2 regions of the Acidaminococcus sp. genome follow, and region 2 is predicted to be linked to the other one. Evidence: a T-box and tRNA genes for the amino acid it is inferred to sense, from the RefSeq annotation. Region 2 holds a T-box; the other holds one or more tRNA genes.
The links. The T-box of region 2 lies ahead of ileS (isoleucine--tRNA ligase). A T-box ahead of a tRNA ligase gene usually reads a tRNA of that ligase, here a tRNA-Ile.
Positions count from the first base shown of each region.

Region 1 (8,308 bases), on a different contig from region 2:
AAAAACACAGCCAACTGGCGGAAAAATATGAAAAAGAGGGAAATGAAAAATTTTTGCAGGAATTAGAAGAATGTCGGCGAATAAAATTGGAGATAGGAAAATTGACAAAACCGGTATGAAGCCGGGAAATGCAGATTTTTCTCATTTGAAAGAAAGGAGGGAACGCCCCAATGACTGAAAAAGAAAAGAAAGAATTGGAGCCGCAGCTGACTGCCACGGCAGCAGAGAAAGGACAGAGTGAGGCCCAGCCCACGGCAGTGGGGAAAGCCAAGGCTGCTCCCAGAAAGAAGAAGGCGGCAAAAACCACGGGAAAGGCGGGTTCAGGAACGAAAACCAGAAGCAAGGCAGGCAAGAAAGACAAACCCAAAACCGCGGCGGAATACCTGGCGGAATTCGAAGCGCTGGCCAAAAAGAATCACGGCGTTCTCACCTACAAGGAAATCCAGGACCGGCTGCAGAACGAAGACACCGTCTCTGTAGATGAGATGGATGCCATCTATTCCAAACTGGCTGAAAAGAACATTGAAGTGGTGGATGACGGAGCCGAAGATGAGGAACCGGAAACCATCGATGAAGACGAACTGAAAGTGGACGAATCGGAACTGGCCAACCTGTCCGTTCCGGAAGGGGTCATTGTGGATGACCCGGTCCGCATGTATCTGAAGGAAATCGGCCGGGTGCCTCTTTTGGCCGGGGATGATGAAATCAAACTGGCCAAACGGGCCGACAAAGGCAACCAGGCCAAAGTCATCCTGAAAGGGGACAAGCCGGACGGGGAATTCCCGCCGGTGAACAAACGGCTGTCCATCGGCAAGCTGCTGGACGAGGCCAATGAACTGCTCACCAGAGAAGGCATCTGGGTGGACAACCGGAGCGTTTCCCTGACCTACCGGAAGGCCCAGCTTCTGTCCAATACGGATCACATCCTGGATACGGAAGACTACCAGAACCTGGTGAAGGCTTTCACCATGGACGAAAAGAAGCGGCTGAACCGGCTGCTCCAGGAAAACAAATACAAGGTGGCCCATACGGTGAAGTCCGTCCACCCGGACGATCCGGCGGAAGAAGCCGAGGAAAGCACCCTGGGGACTCTCCAGGAACTGTTTGCCGTGATCGACGACAAAGCCCTCCACCAGAAAGTGGATGAGGAAACCAAGAGCAAGATCGAAGAAGCCAAAAAACGCTTCAGCCGTCTCCTCCACCGGATGGAATTCTGCGGGGACAACGCCAAGAAATGCCTGTCCGAAGCCAACCTCCGGCTGGTGGTCAGCATTGCCAAACGGTATGTGGGCCGTGGCATGCTGTTCCTGGATCTGATCCAGGAAGGGAACCTGGGGCTGATCAAGGCCGTCGAAAAGTTCGACTACAACAAGGGCTTCAAATTCAGTACCTACGCCACCTGGTGGATCCGGCAGGCCATTACCCGTGCCATTGCCGACCAGGCCCGGACCATCCGGATCCCGGTGCATATGGTGGAAACCATCAACAAGCTGGTCCGGGTATCCCGGCAGCTGCTCCAGGAACTGGGACGGGAACCGACTCCGGAAGAAATCGCCAAGGAAATGGATGTGCCTGTGGAACGGGTCCGGGAGATCCAGAAAATCGCCCAGGAACCGGTTTCCCTGGAAACTCCTATCGGGGAAGAAGAAGATTCCCATCTGGGAGACTTCATCGAAGACCAGGAAGCCCCGTCTCCGGCGGATGCCGCTTCCTACACCCTGCTCCAGGAACAGCTGGGCAAGGTGCTCCAGGAACATCTCAGCGCCCGGGAACGGAGAGTGCTGGAACTGCGGTTCGGCCTGATGGACGGCCGTACCCGTACCCTGGAAGAAGTGGGCCAGTATTTCGGAGTCACCCGGGAACGGATCCGGCAGATCGAAGCCAAGGCCCTGCGGAAACTGCGGAGCCCCAAGCGGAGCAAACCCCTGAAGGAATTCCTGGAATAATTGACAGAATTTCCTTTTCTGGTTTATAATTTTAGCGTGGGCCTATAGCTCAGCGGTAGAGCCCCCGGCTCATAACCGGTTGGTCCAAGGTTCGAATCCTTGTGGGCCCACCAACTGAAAAATCCAGGCGGAACTTGACAAGTTCCGCCTGATTTGTTATAGTTCCTCTGTAATACGCAATGAGGGGGTTGGCATCCCTGAGCGTTCGCTTCACAAGAGAGGCCGCTTTCGGGCGGCAAACAGGGTGGAACCGCGGAACAACCTCCCGTCCCTGTAATGTAGAGTATCCTGTCTATATTACAGAGACGGGAGTTTTTGTATAGGAGGAGAGAAAATGGATTTTCAGACCATCATTTTGAACCTGCAGAAGTACTGGGCCAACCAGGGCTGCATCATGGCTCAGCCTTATGACGTGGAAAAGGGCGCCGGGACCATGAACCCGTCCACCTTCCTGCGGGTACTGGGGCCGGAACCCTGGAACGTGTGCTATGTGGAACCTTCCCGCCGTCCTGCTGACGGCCGGTACGGGGACAACCCCAACCGTCTGTATCAGCATCACCAGTTCCAGGTGATCATGCAGCCGTCCCCCAGCAACATCCAAGAACTGTACTTGGAAAGCCTGCGGGAACTGGGCATCCATCCGGAAGAACATGATATCCGGTTCGTGGAAGACAACTGGGAATCTCCCACCCTGGGGGCCTGGGGTATGGGCTGGGAAGTTTGGCTGGACGGGATGGAAATCACCCAGTTCACCTATTTCCAGCAGGTGGGTTCCATCGACATCAAACCGGTGGCTGTGGAAATCACGTATGGCCTGGAACGGCTGGCCATGTACATCCAGGGGGTGGAAAACGTCTACGACCTCCAGTGGGTGGGGGATGTGACCTACGGGGATGTGTTCCACACCAACGAAGTGGAACAGTCCCGGTACAGCTTTGACATCGCCGACATCGACCTGCTGTTCGACCTGTTCGACAAGTACGAAAAGGAAGCCAAACGGGTCATCCTCACCGGCAACATCCGTCCGGCTTATGACTATGTGCTGAAATGCTCCCACACCTTCAATCTGCTGGATGCCCGGGGCGCCATCAGCGTCAGCGAACGGACCAACTACATTTCCCGGGTGCGGGCACTGGCTCGGCTGTGTGCGGCGGCCTATGTGGAACAACGGGAAAAACTGGGATTCCCCATGCTGAAGAGAGGGTAATGGATATGGCAAATTTATTATATGAAATCGGAACGGAAGAAATGCCGGCCCAATACATGCCCGGCATCCTGAAGGAATACAAGGAACTGGCCGGGAAGAAACTGGCCGAAGCCCGGATCCCCTTCAGCACGGTGAAAGTGTACGGGACTCCCCGCCGGATGGCTTTCCTGGCGGAAGGGGTAGCGGAAAAACAGGAAGACTCCAATGTGGAAAGCAAGGGGCCGTCCCTGAAGATTGCCTTTGACAAGGAAGGGAACCCCACCCGTGCCGCCCAGGGATTTGCCCGGGGCCAGGGTGTGGATGTAAAGGACCTGGTCCAGAAGGACGGCTATGTGTATGCCGTGAAGCATCTGGAAGGCAAAAAGACCATCGACCTGCTGCCGGCCATCCTGGATGACATCCTCCATTCTCTGAACTTCCCCAAAACCATGCGGTGGGCTGACTATGATTTCGGGTTCGTCCGTCCTTTCCGCTGGATGGTGGCTCTCCTGGATGACCAGGTGATCCCGGTGGAAGCCAACGATGTAAAGAGCGGCAGAGAAGCCCGGGGCCACCGGTTCCTGAGCAACCATCTGATCACCATCCCGGACGCTGCTTCCTACGAAAAGACCATGGAAGACAACTTCGTCATGGTGGACGTGGACAAACGCCGGGAAACCATCCGGAAACAGATCGAAGACCTGGCTGTGGCCGAAGGAGGCAAAGCCGCCATTTCTCCGGACCTGCTGGAAGAAGTCACCTTCCTGGTGGAATATCCCACGGCACTGTGCGGCCATATCGATGACAAGTACCTGCGTCTGCCGGACTGCGCCATCATCACCCCCATGCGGGATCATCAGCGGTACTTCCCCATGTTCGACAAGGATGGGAAACTGATGCCAAAATTCATCACCGTCCGCAACGGGGGCAAGGAACATCTGGACATCGTGACCCACGGGAATGAACGGGTGCTCCGGGCCCGTCTGGACGATGCAGTGTTCTTCTTCGACAACGACCGGAAGAAATCCCTGGCCCAGCACCGGGAAGGACTCCACGAAGTGGCCTTCCAGCACGGCCTGGGGAATATGTATGACAAGACGGAACGGCTCCAGAAGCTGTGCGACGTATTGGTGAAAGCCACCGGCCTGGAAGCGGATGCCAAGGCCGTGGAACGGGCTGCCCTCCTGTCCAAGGCGGATCTGGTCACCGGCATGGTAACAGAATTCACCGAACTCCAGGGCACCATGGGCAAGGAATATGCTCTCCTGGACAAGGAAGGGGAGAAAGTGGCCCAGGCCATCGGGGAACAGTACATGCCCCGGTTTGCCGGCGATGAACTGCCCCAGAGCAACGAAGGCCGGATTCTGGCTGTGGCGGACAAACTGGACAACATTGTGGCCACCTTCAGCCGGGGCATGGCGCCCACCGGGTCCCAGGATCCCTACGCCCTGCGCCGTCAGGCTCTGGGCATCCTGAACATCGTGGCCGACGGCGGAGTCCACTTCCCGCTCCGGGCCGTACTGGCGGAAACCCTGAAGAACCTGCCGGTGGAAGTGGAAAACGAAGCCAAGCTGCTGGATGAAGTGGCCGACTTCTTCGCCCAGCGGGCCAAGAACATGCTGCTGGACAAAGGGGTCCGGTATGACGTGGTGGATGCCGTCCTGGCCGCTCCGGGACTGGACGACCTGGCAGACATCTTCGTCCGGGCCGATGCCCTGGCTGCTTATCTGGAAACGGATAAAGCCGCCGACAGCATCCAGGCCTTCACCCGGGTGGAAAACATCAGCAAGAACAATGTGGTGGAAGCCCCTGTGGATGCCGCCCTCTTCCAGGATGCCGCAGAAAAGGCCCTCTTCGAAGCTGTGGAAAAAGTGGCTGCTGCCACCGCTCCTCTGGCTGCCGACCGGAAGTACGCCGACCTGCTGGCTGCCAACGATGAACTGGCCGCACCCGTCAACGCCTTCTTCGACGCGGTGATGGTCATGGACAAGGACGAAAAAGTAAAGAACAACCGTCTGGCCCTGCTGAACCAGGTGAAGAAGCAGGTAAACCAGGTGGCAGATCTGAGCCAGCTGGTAATGAAATAAAGAACTGTCAGCTGTCCACGGTCAGCGGCCGTAGGAAAGGACCCGTTCCCCTGCCGGGAAACGGGTCCTTTTTTTGATTACCTATTAAATAAATCAGCCAAAATTATAATATAGTTGATTTACAATGTAAATCAAAAAGCTCACTGTGGACTGCTGACTAGAGACTGCAGACAGGTCCTGCTGTCCCTACCGGGGCCACCTATTTTCCACAAACTCCAAAAACCGCTTCAGGGCGGGGAACTGGTCCGGATCCCGGTTCCAGACGAAATTCACGTGGCCGGTGGCAATCTGGTTCACGGGGATGGCCACCAGGTTCTTTTCGTCCTGGGCAAATTCTTCAGAAAGAAAACCCAGGGCGGCCTGGTGGCGGATGTATTCCAGGATGGTGAATACCTGGGAGGTCTGGTGGAGGATCCGGGGGTGGACCTGGCAGGCGGCGAACAGCCGGCGCAGGTACCGGGTCTGGCCGAACTGGTCGGTAAACAGCACCAGGGGTTCGTCCTCCAGATCTTTCAGGTCCACGGAAGACCGGGTGGCCAGGGGATGGTCCTTGTGGACGAACAGCATGAGACGGCTGTCCTTCAAAACCCGGCAGTGGTAGGGAGCCTCCGGCAGATGGTTGGTGACGCACAGGGCCAGGTCGATTTCCTGCTGGTCCAGCAGGGAATACAGGATGGGGCCGGTGGCTTCGGTGGTGATGATCCGCAGCTGAGGCCAGGCTTCCTGGAGAGCACGGTGGAGACCGGGAAAAATAGTGTTGCCGCACATGGGCACCAGGCCGATCCGCAGCAGGGCTTCCCCGGATCCCAGGGACCGGGCGGTGGCTTCCAGTTGTTCATACTGGTCCTGGAACTTCCGGGCCTGTTCCAGGAAGACCCGGCCGGCAGGGGTCAGGGCCAGGGAGTTGTGATGCCGCTCCCACAGGGCGGCCCCGCACTGGCTTTCCAGTTCCCGGATGGCTTTGCTGAGCCCGGGCTGGGTCAGGTGCAGTTCTTCGGCGGCTTTGGTGAAATTCATGTAATGGCAGGCGGTGATGAAGTACCGGATCTGCTCCGGGGTAATGGACATGGGATGACCCTCCTCATTCTTTTGGATTTGCCAAACTTTCCGCTAGTCTGACTGAATGACAGAAAGTTCACAAAATACCGTTTCCATAGTATAGTAATACCATGAAAGAGCAAGACCGTCCATGGGATTTTGGAATCTGGAAGAAAGAAGGAACGGCAATGGAAAAGAAGATCTACAAAATTGCGGTAATCGGAGGAGACGGCATCGGGCCGGAAGTGCTGGCGGAAGGCATCAAGGTATTGAACCGGACGGCGGAACTGGACGGGTCCTTTGGCTTTGACTTCACCTATTTTCCCTGGGGCTGCCAGTATTACCTGGAACACGGGGAAATGATGCCGAAGGACGGTATCGAACAATTGTCCCGTTTCGATGCCATCTACCTGGGGGCTGTGGGGTATCCCGGGGTGCCGGACCACATCTCTCTCCGGGGCCTTTTGATCAAGATCCGCAAGAGCTTCGATGAATATGTGAACCTGCGGCCGGTGAAGCTGCTGAAAGGGGCTCCCTGCCCCCTGGCCGGAGTGAACCGGGAAGACATCGACATGGTCTTCGTCCGGGAAAACAGCGAAGGGGAATATGCCGGCGCCGGTGCCTGGCTGTACAAGGATACCCCCCGGGAAGTGGTGATCCAGGACAGTGTGTTCTCCCGGTTCGGCACGGAACGGATCATCCGCTATGCCTATGATCTGGCCCGGAAGGAACACAAATCCCTCACCAGCATCTCCAAGGGGAATGCCCTGAACTATTCCATGGTGTTCTGGGATCAGATCTTTGCCGAAGTGGGGAAGGAATATCCCGATGTGGAAACCCATTCCTACCTGGTGGATGCGGCCAGCATGTTCATGGTGAAGGATCCCAAGCGGTACGGAATCATCGTGTGCTCCAACCTGTTCGGGGATATCCTGACGGACCTGGGGGCGGCCATTTCCGGCGGCATGGGCCTGGCAGCCGGGGCCAACCTGAACCCGGAACGGAAGTATCCCTCCATGTTCGAACCGATCCATGGCAGTGCACCGGACATTGCCGGTCAGGGCAAGGCCAACCCCCTGGCTTCTATCTGGTCCGCCAGCCAGATGCTGGATTTCTTCGGGCATAAGGACTGGGGAAAGAAACTGATTGATATCATCGAAGAGATGATGGTGGAAAAGAAGGTCCTGACCCCGGATATGGGCGGAACGGCCACCACGGAAGAAGTGGGGGACGAAGCGGTCCGGCTGTTGGAGAAATAAAAAACAAGGCTGTTGCACTGGACATGCAGCAGCCTTGTTTCTTATTTGCACTGATGGAATGCCTGGGCCAGGTCGTCCCGCAGGTCTTCTTTGTCTTCCAGTCCTACGGAGAACCGGAGCAGGGTGTGGGTGATGCCTTTCTCCTCTGCTTCTTCCGGGGTCAGGTCCGCATGGGTCTGGGTAATGGGATAGGTGAGCAGGCTTTCGGTGCCTCCCAGGCTTTCGGCGAACTGGATCAGCCGGATCTTTTCCAGGATGGTCTTGGCGGCTTCCGGGGATTTCACATAGAAGGAAATCATCCCTCCGAACCCGTTGGCCTGTTTTTTCTGGATGGCATAGCCCGGATGGTCCGGCAGCCCGGGATACAGCACCTCTTCCACCAGGGGCTGCTGTTCCAGCCACTGGGCCAGGTACAGGGCGTTTTCCTGGTGCTGCTTCATCCGCACCGGCAGGGTCTTCAGGCTCCGGAGCATGAGCCAGGCGTCAAAGACGCTGAGCACGGCTCCGGTGGTCTTGTAGATGGTCCGGAGACGGGCTGCCACTTCCTCTTCCCGGCTGATGGCGAAACCGGCCAGCAGATCGTTGTGGCCGGCCAGGTACTTGGTGCCGCTGTGGACCACGATGTCCGCACCCAGGGTCAGGGGCCGCTGGAAGCAAGGGGACAGGAAGGTGTTGTCCACGATTACCAGCAGCTGGTGCCGGTGGGCCAGGTCGCTGAGGGCTTCCAGATCGGTGATCTCCATGGTGGGATTGGTGGGGGTTTCCAGGTAGATGCCCCGGGTGGCCGGGGTG
Region 1 covers NZ_DBMBXK010000009.1:12,440-20,747, reverse strand. Annotated here, with positions in the region: gene dnaG (DNA primase) at 1-119, shown strand, start outside; partial or broken gene ACZOF8_RS07250 (RNA polymerase sigma factor region1.1 domain-containing protein) at 171-695, shown strand; gene rpoD (RNA polymerase sigma factor RpoD) at 750-1,946, shown strand; tRNA gene ACZOF8_RS07240 (tRNA-Ile) at 1,985-2,059, shown strand; gene glyQ (glycine--tRNA ligase subunit alpha) at 2,281-3,153, shown strand; gene glyS (glycine--tRNA ligase subunit beta) at 3,159-5,219, shown strand; gene ACZOF8_RS07225 (LysR family transcriptional regulator) at 5,406-6,287, opposite strand; gene ACZOF8_RS07220 (tartrate dehydrogenase) at 6,446-7,516, shown strand; gene ACZOF8_RS07215 (trans-sulfuration enzyme family protein) at 7,558-8,308, opposite strand, start outside.
Region 1: it encodes a tRNA-Ile, which carries the amino acid that the T-box ahead of ileS (isoleucine--tRNA ligase) is inferred to sense. The anticodon was not compared.

Region 2 (8,308 bases):
CAGGAGCGCCGGCAGATCCTTTTCCACGGCCTTCAGTTCCGCCAGGGCATCCCCGGTGGCGAACAGTTCCACCTTGGCATCCAGGGAATGGCCGATGGTCTTGGCCCGGCGGGCCCCTTCCAGCACCTTGGTGATTTCACCCCGGATGGCGATGAAGGCATCCCATTTGGCCTTCAGGTCTTCCTTCACATATTCCGGATGGGCCTGGGGCCAGGGCAGCATCTGCACGCTCTGGGGAGCATCAGCCGGTTTGTTCATATACTGGTACACTTCTTCCATGGTGAAGCTCAGCACCGGCATCAGCATCACCATCAGTTCCCGGAGGATCTGGGTCATGGCGGTCTGGGCGGACCGGCGGGCCTTGCTGTCCTTCCGACTGGTGTACAGACGGTCTTTGATGATGTCCAGATAGAAGGAGCTCATGTCCACGGTGCAGAAATCGTGGATGGCATGGAACAGCACGTGGAAGTCGTAGGTTTCATAGGCTTCGGTCACGTCCTTCTTCAGGGCTTCGAAGCGCATGAGGGCCCACTGGTCCAGTTCTTCCATGTCGGCAAAGGCCACCTTCTGGGTTTCATAATCGAAATCATGGGTGTTCCCCAGGATGTACCGGATGGTGTTCCGGACTTTCCGGTAGGCTTCCGCCAGCTGCTTCAGGATCACCGGGGAGATCCGCACATCCTGCTTGTAGTCGGAAGAAGCCGCCCACAGCCGGACGATATCCGCTCCGTACTGATCGATGACTTCCTGGGGCACCACCACGTTCCCCAAGGATTTGGACATTTTCCGGCCTTCCCCGTCCAGCACATAGCCGTGGGTCAGCACGCTCCGGTAGGGAGCCTTGCCGGTGACGGCCACACTGGTCAGAAGGGAGCTCTGGAACCAGCCTCTGTGCTGGTCACTGCCTTCCAGGTACATGTCCGCGGGCCAGCTCAGTTCCGGACGGCGCTTGCATACCCCCATGTGGGAGGAGCCGCTGTCGAACCACACGTCCATGATGTCCTTTTCCTTCCGGAAGTGGGTGCCCCCGCATTTGGGGCATTTGGTCCCTTCCGGCAGCAGTTCTTCGGCGGTGTGGTTCCACCAGGCGTCGCTGCCTTCTTTATCGAAAATGGTGGCGATCTTTTCCACCGTGTCTTCGTTGATCAGAGGTTCCCCGCAGTCTTCGCAGTAGAAGATGGGAATGGGCACGCCCCAGACTCTCTGCCGGGAAATGCACCAGTCATGCCGGTCGGCCACCATGTTGTGGATCCGGGATTCCCCCCAGCTGGGGATCCACTGGACGTCTTCGGAAATGGCCTTCAGGGCTTCATCCCGGAACCCGTCCACGGAAGCGAACCACTGCTCGGAAGCCCGGAAGATAATGGGGTTCTTGCAGCGCCAGCAGTGGGCGTACTGGTGATGGATGGTCTTTTTGCCCAGGATGGCGTTCTGTTCCGCCAGATGTTTGATCACCAAGCCGTTGCTGTCAAAGACGAACTTGCCTTGGAACAGTTCCCCGGCTTCTTCAGTGAAGCAGCCCTTCTGGTCCACCGGGCACAGGATGGGCAGCTTGTATTTCAGACCGGTGAGATAGTCCACGTCCCCATGGCCGGGAGCCGTATGGACGCAGCCGGAACCGGCTTCCTTGTCCACATAGTCAGCCAGCACCACCAGGGATTTCCGGTGGTTGTATTCCGGGAAGGGATGTTCGCATTCCGCATATTCAAAGGCACGGCCTTTGGTGGTCCCCAGCACAGGGCCGAATTCCACCCCGCATTCCTGGGCCACTTTGTCCACCATATCGGCGGCCATGATCAGCACTTCCCCGTTGTATTCCACCCAGGCATAGTCAAAGTCCGGGTTCAGGGCCACAGCCACGTTGGCAGGAATGGTCCAGGGGGTAGTGGTCCAAATCACCATATAAGCTTTTTTGCCCTTGGCGGCTTCCGGAGTCAGCCCGTTGTCTTTTACCAGCGGCATCTTCACGAAAATGGTGGGCGTCTTCTGGTCGGCGTATTCGATTTCCGCTTCGGCCAGGGCAGTTTCGCAGTGAGGGCACCAGTATACGGTCTTCTTCCCTTTATAGATGTAGCCCTTGTTGGCCATGGTGCCGAACACCCGGATCTGTTCCGCTTCGAAATGAGGATCCAGGGTTACATAGGGATGGTCCCAGTCGCCCAGCACACCCAGCCGTTTGAAGTCCTTCCGCTGGGTGTCGATCCACTGGAGGGCATATTCCCGGCACATTTTCCGCAGTTCCACCGGGGACAGCTTGTGACGGTCCACCCCGGTGGCCTTCAGGCAGGCATGTTCGATGGGCATGCCGTGGGTATCCCAGCCGGGGACGTAGGGGGTGTCATAGCCCTGGGCGTATTTGTATTTGATGATGATGTCCTTCAGGACCTTGTTCAGGGCATGGCCCATGTGGATCTTGCCGTTGGCGTAGGGAGGTCCGTCGTGGAGGACGAACTTCTTGTGGCCTGCATGGAGCTTCTGTTTTTCTCCATAGATATCATTTTTATACCAGAAATCCAGGAAATCCGGTTCCCGTTTGGGCAGCCCTGCCCGCATGGGGAATTCCGTTTCCGGAAGATTCAGGGTTGCTGCGTACTTGTCGTCTTTCTTGCTCACTCTTGCACACCTCCAAAAAAATAAATCCCGTCCCCCGAAAGGGACGGGACAAAAGGGCCCGTGGTACCACCCTCATGACAGCTTTGCTGCCACTCTTGTATGGGATAACGGTCATAACCCGGGTCCCCTACTGCTGGTTCAAAGACCGGCTCCAGAGTGATCTTCCGCAAAAGGCCTCCTGTCCGGGCTCCCACCCTCCCCGGATCGCTGTACCAGCCAGAAGCGTACTGTCTCTGTCATCGCCTGTTGGTTTGAAATTCGTGTTTATTATACACTTCTTAGACCCGGTGGTCAACTGGAAAAGGAGCGGGCCGCCTGGAACATTACGATGCCCCCGGCTACAGCCACGTTCAGGCTTTCCGCCTGGCCGGCCATGGGGATCTTCACCTTCTGGTCCGCGGCTTTGAGGAGCTCCGGGGACACCCCTTCCGCCTCGCTGCCCAGCACCAGGGCGGTCTTGGCCGGCCACTGGAGCTTCGTCATGTCTTCCGCCCCTTCCAGGGCCGTGGCCCACAGGGCGTATCCGTTTTTCCGGCACCAGGTTTCCAGGTCCGCCGGCTCCACCCCGGTAAGCACCGGCAGGTGGAACAGGGACCCCATGGTGGACCGGACCACCTTGGGATTGTACAGGTCCGCCGTATCCTTCAGCAGCACCACCCCGGCGGCCCCCAGGGCATCGGCAGTGCGGATCAACGTCCCCAGGTTCCCCGGGTCCCGGATCTGGTCCAGCACCAGCACGAATCCCCGGTCCGGGGCAAAATCCCCCAGGTCCCGGGGCCGGATCTCCACCAGGGCCGCCACACTCTGAGGGTCTTCGGTGGCGGTGATCTTCTGGAGCACCGGCAGGGGCACTTCATACCAGGGCAGGCTGCTTTCTTCCGCCTTTTGTTCCCAGCCTTCCGGCAGCCGGGTAAAGAACAGGGCCCGGATATTCCATTGGGAAGCCAGGGCTTCTTCCACTGCCCGTTTCCCTTCCAGCAGGAACAGGCCTTCCTTCTGGCGGTATTTTTTCATTTTCAGGGAAGCCGCCCGCTTCACCAGGTCATTCTTCAACGATGTCAGGGTACTGATCATATGCCGTCCTCCAGGGCTTCCACACTTTTCCGGCTGCCGATGACCACCAAAAGGTCCCCTTCCGCAAGGGGCTTGGTGGGTTCCAGGGTCATTTCCGTGGAGCCGTCCTGGTGTTTGATGGCCACCACGTTCACCTGGTACTTCCGGCGCACGTCCATTTCCGCCAGGCTTTTCCCAGCCATTTTGGGGCTCAGGTTCACTTCCATCAGGCAGATGTTGTCGGACAGTTCCACAAAATCCAGGATATTGGTGTAGGCCAGGTTGTGGCCCACCCGGCGTCCCATGTCCCGTTCCGGATAGATGATCTTGGTGGCTCCCAGCTTCTTCAGCATCTTCCCGTGGATGGGATTGGAAGCCTTGGCCACAATGGTCTTCAGCCCCGCTTCCCGGAGCAGCATGGTGGCCAGCAGGCTGGGTTCCAGGGTGCCGATGGCCACGATCCCCACGTCGAAATTCCGGATCCCCAGGCTGTTCACCGTCTTTTCGTCGATTACGTCGCAGACCACCGCATGGGTCAGTTTGTCCGCCATGTTTTCCACCACATCTTCATTGTTGTCCACGCCCAGGACCTCGTGACCCAGGGCAGTGAGGGTTTCCGCCACACTGCTGCCGAACCGGCCCAATCCCCAGACGATAAATTGCTGTTTGTTTTTCATGATATCCCCATAACTCCTAACCGATGATGATATGTTCCTTGGGATAATGGATGTGTCCCGAAGGTTTGTTGGCCGCCAGGGCCAGGGCGAAGGTCATGAACCCTACCCGGCCTGCATACATGGACAAAATCAGGATGATCTTGCTGGCGGTGCCGATATGCTGGCTGAGCCCGGTGGACAGCCCCACCGTGGCATAGGCGGACACCACTTCGAAAGCCGCCGCCAGAAAGCTGGTGTCCTCCAGGCAGGTGAGGGCCAGGGTGGCAAAGGCCACCCACAGAAGGGACAGGCTGGTGATGGCGAAGGCCTGGAACAGGGTCTCCTCCCCGATCCGCCGTCCGAAGATCTCACATTCGCTTTTGCCCCGGACCACCTGCCAGATGTTCAGCAGCAGCAGGGCAAAGGTGGTGGTCTTGATGCCGCCCCCGGTGGATGCCGGGGATGCCCCGATGAACATGAGGAAAATGGTGAGGATCATGGTGGGCACCCGGAGGCTGTTCAGGTCCACGGAGTTGAACCCGGCGGTCCGGGGGCTCACCGACTGCATGAAGCTGGCCCAGAAGGCATCCCCGGTGCTGAGGCTGCCCAGGGTGGCAGGATTCCGGCTTTCCAGCAGAGCGAACCCGATCATCCCGATGGCGATCAGCAGCCCGGTCACTGTCAGCACCATTTTGCTGTGGAGCTTCAGCCGCTGGAAGTTCCGTTTCTGGAGCACGTCCCGCATCACCGCGAACCCCAGGCCCCCCAGGATGATCAGCAGGCCGATGGACAGGTTCACCACCGGATCCCCCACAAAAGCCGTCAGGCTCTGGTAGTGGCCGAACAGGTCGAACCCGGCGTTGCAGAAGGCAGACACCGCGTGCCAGTAGCCGTAGTAGATCCCCCGGAGGCCGTACTGGGGCCAGAACCGGAAGGCCAGCACCGTGCCGAAGAACCCTTCGATCACCGCCGTGTATTTGGCGATCCGCAGGCTCATCCGCACCACCCCATCCAGTTCGTCCTGGTTCAGGGAAGCCTGGATGTTCAGCCGGGATTGCAGGTCGATCTTTTTCCGCAGCAATACGGAAAACAACGTGGCGAACAGCACCAGTCCCAGGCCCCCCAGCTGGATCAGGGCGATGATCACCAATTGGCCGAAAGTAGAAAAATACGTCCCTGTATCCACCACCACAAGGCCGGTGACACAGGAGGCGGAAGTGGCGGTGAAGAGAGCGTCCACAAAGGACAGCCCTGCCCCTTCCCGGCCGGCAAAGGGCAGCATCAGCAGCAGGGCCCCGGCCAGGATCAGCCCGGCGAAAGTCAGGGCGATCAGCTGGGAAGGGGAAAAATGTCTAATCTGGTTCAAAGCCCCTCCACCTTATTTCCGGACCATTTCCGAAGAGATTTCCTTCAGGGAAGCGGCGCCGCACATTTCCATGGTGTCCGCCAGTTCCGCCCCCAGTTTGTCCGCCAGGAGTCTGGCGCCTTCCTTGCCGCCCCCATAGACCGCGTTTACGAAGGGACGGGCAATGAGCACCGCGTCAGCCCCCAGGGCCAGGGCCTTGAACACATCCACCCCGCTGCGGATGCCCCCGTCCACAAAGATCTTCATGGTGCCGCCTACGGCTACGGCGATTTCTTCCAGGACTTCCGCCGTTGCCGGGCTCTGGTCCAGCACCCGGCCCCCATGGTTGGACACCACGATGGCAGAAGCACCGGCTTCCCGGGCCTTCAGGGCCCCCTTCACGCTCATGATCCCCTTGATGATGAAGGGCAGACCCGCGTCTTTGATGATGGCTTGCATTTCTTCCACGGATTTGCTGCCCGCAGGGGGGACGAAATTCTTCAGGAAGGGCAGCCCGGCCGCATCCACGTCCATGGCCACGGCAAAGGCCCCGGATTGTTTCACCAGGTCCATTTTTTCAGCGATCATCTGGGCGTTCCAGGGTTTCACCGTAGGCACCCCCACGCCTCCGCAGGCCTTGATGGCAGCGGTGGCTCCCTGCATCACCTGGGGATCCATCCCGTCCCCGGTAAAGGCGGCGATGCCCGCTTCCGCGCACCCGGGCACCAGTTCCGCATTGTAGGTCACATCATTGTATTTGTCGCTGTAGTGCATGGCCACAGCTCCCACCGGCCCGGCGAAAATAGGATATTTGAAGGTCCGTCCGAACAGTTCGATGGAAGTGTCCACCGGCCGTTTTTCGCAAAGGGTATCCATCACCACACGGATGTCCTGCCATTTGGCATAGTTCCGAATGGCCGTATCCCCCACTCCTTTGGCCCCGGGGCCGGGAATGGTGTTCCGGCAGGCAACCCCGTTGCACACCGGGCAGCCCTTGCATTTACCCAGACATTTTCTGGCATTTTCCATAACTTCCTTGAAATCCATTTCTGTCACTCCCCTGTAGTAGGAGGCACCGCCTCCAGATTCGAATCCTATTATACCACACTTCCCCCTTGCGCTCCCCCTCAAAATACGCTATAATACCCACATACAAATGGATAAAACCTTCCTGCGTATGGCACAGGGGCAGGAGGGATCATGAGGACCTGGCATTGAAAAATGTCCGGTCCTCTTTTTTGGTGTTCTACCTGGCACATTCTACAATGAGGTGATTGTATGTCAAACGCAAGCCAAGTACTGCAGGAACTGTTTTCCGGGGTCTTCGCCATGGGCGACTGGACCATCTGGGTCATGCTGGCCATCGGGGCCATCCTGATCTGGCTGGGGGTCCGGAAGGGCTACGAGCCGGTGCTCCTTTTCCCCATGGGGGTGGGCTGCATCCTGGCCAACATCCCCGGCCATTTTGCCGTCATGCCCACCGGGGGCGGTGAACCGGGCTTCCTTACCGTACTGTACAACATGGGCATCGCCAACGAACTGTTCCCGGTGCTGATCTTCATCGGCATCGGCGCCATGTGCGACTTCACTCCCCTGATCCGGGCTCCCTACATGATGCTGTTCGCAGCCGCCGCCCACCTGGGGATCTTCGCCGCCACTCTCTGCGCCACCCTGGTGGGCTTCCCCTTCAACGAAGCCGCTTCCATCGGGATCATCGGCGCTGCTGACGGCCCCACCACCATTTTCGTGGCCCAGAAATTCGCCACCGAGATGCTGGCTCCCCTTACCGTCACCGCCTTCTGCTACATGTCCCTGGTGCCCATTATCCAGCCTCCTGTGGTGAAGCTGCTGACCACCAAAGAAGAACGGCGGATCCGGATGCCCTATCACGAAGAAAAGCCCGTATCCCAGACAGCCCTGTTCCTGTTCCCTCTCATGGTCACCCTGATCGCCGGGATCATCGCTCCCATTTCCGTACCCCTCATCGGAGCCCTGATGTTCGGGAACCTGCTGAAAGTGTCCGGCTGCTGCGACAGCCTGTCCAACTGTGCCCAGAATGAACTGACCAACCTGGTGACCCTGCTCCTGGGGATCACCGTAGGAGCCACCATGACCGCGGAAAACATCCTGACCCTCCAGGTGCTGAAGATCCTGGCCCTGGGTGCGGTAGCCTTCATCTTCGATACGGTGGGAGGCCTGCTGTTCGCCAAAATAGCCAACCTGTTCCTGAAAAAGAAGATCAATCCCATGATCGGGGCCTGCGGCATTTCCGCCTTCCCCATCTCCGGCCGGGTCATCGCCCGGATGGCCCTGAAGGAAGATCCCACCAACTTCATCATCCAGTCCGCCATCGGAGTGAACGTGGCCGGACAGGTGGCCAGCGTGGTAGCCGGCGGCCTGGCCATGGCCCTGATCCCGGTGTTAATGTAAAGGAGGCAGAAACATGGATTCCGTAACCGCAGCCCTGCAGCTTCTCGTCATCGCCTACCCCACCCTGTTCGTGGTCATGGCCCTGTTCGCCGGCCTGACATGGGGCCTGACGAAACTGTTTCCGGCGAAAGAATAAGGTGTGCTGCGAAGCAGCAGCCCGGTCAACGGTCAGCTGTCAACGGCAGCGGCCGAAGGTAAGAACCCGCCCTGT
Region 2 covers NZ_DBMBXK010000004.1:34,213-42,520, reverse strand. Annotated here, with positions in the region: gene ileS (isoleucine--tRNA ligase) at 1-2,553, opposite strand, end outside; T-box leader at 2,650-2,862, opposite strand; gene ACZOF8_RS03445 (TrmH family RNA methyltransferase) at 2,905-3,687, opposite strand; gene ACZOF8_RS03440 (potassium channel family protein) at 3,684-4,343, opposite strand; gene ACZOF8_RS03435 (TrkH family potassium uptake protein) at 4,360-5,688, opposite strand; gene ACZOF8_RS03430 (alpha-hydroxy-acid oxidizing protein) at 5,701-6,714, opposite strand; gene ACZOF8_RS03425 (sodium ion-translocating decarboxylase subunit beta) at 6,946-8,097, shown strand; gene ACZOF8_RS03420 (hypothetical protein) at 8,111-8,233, shown strand.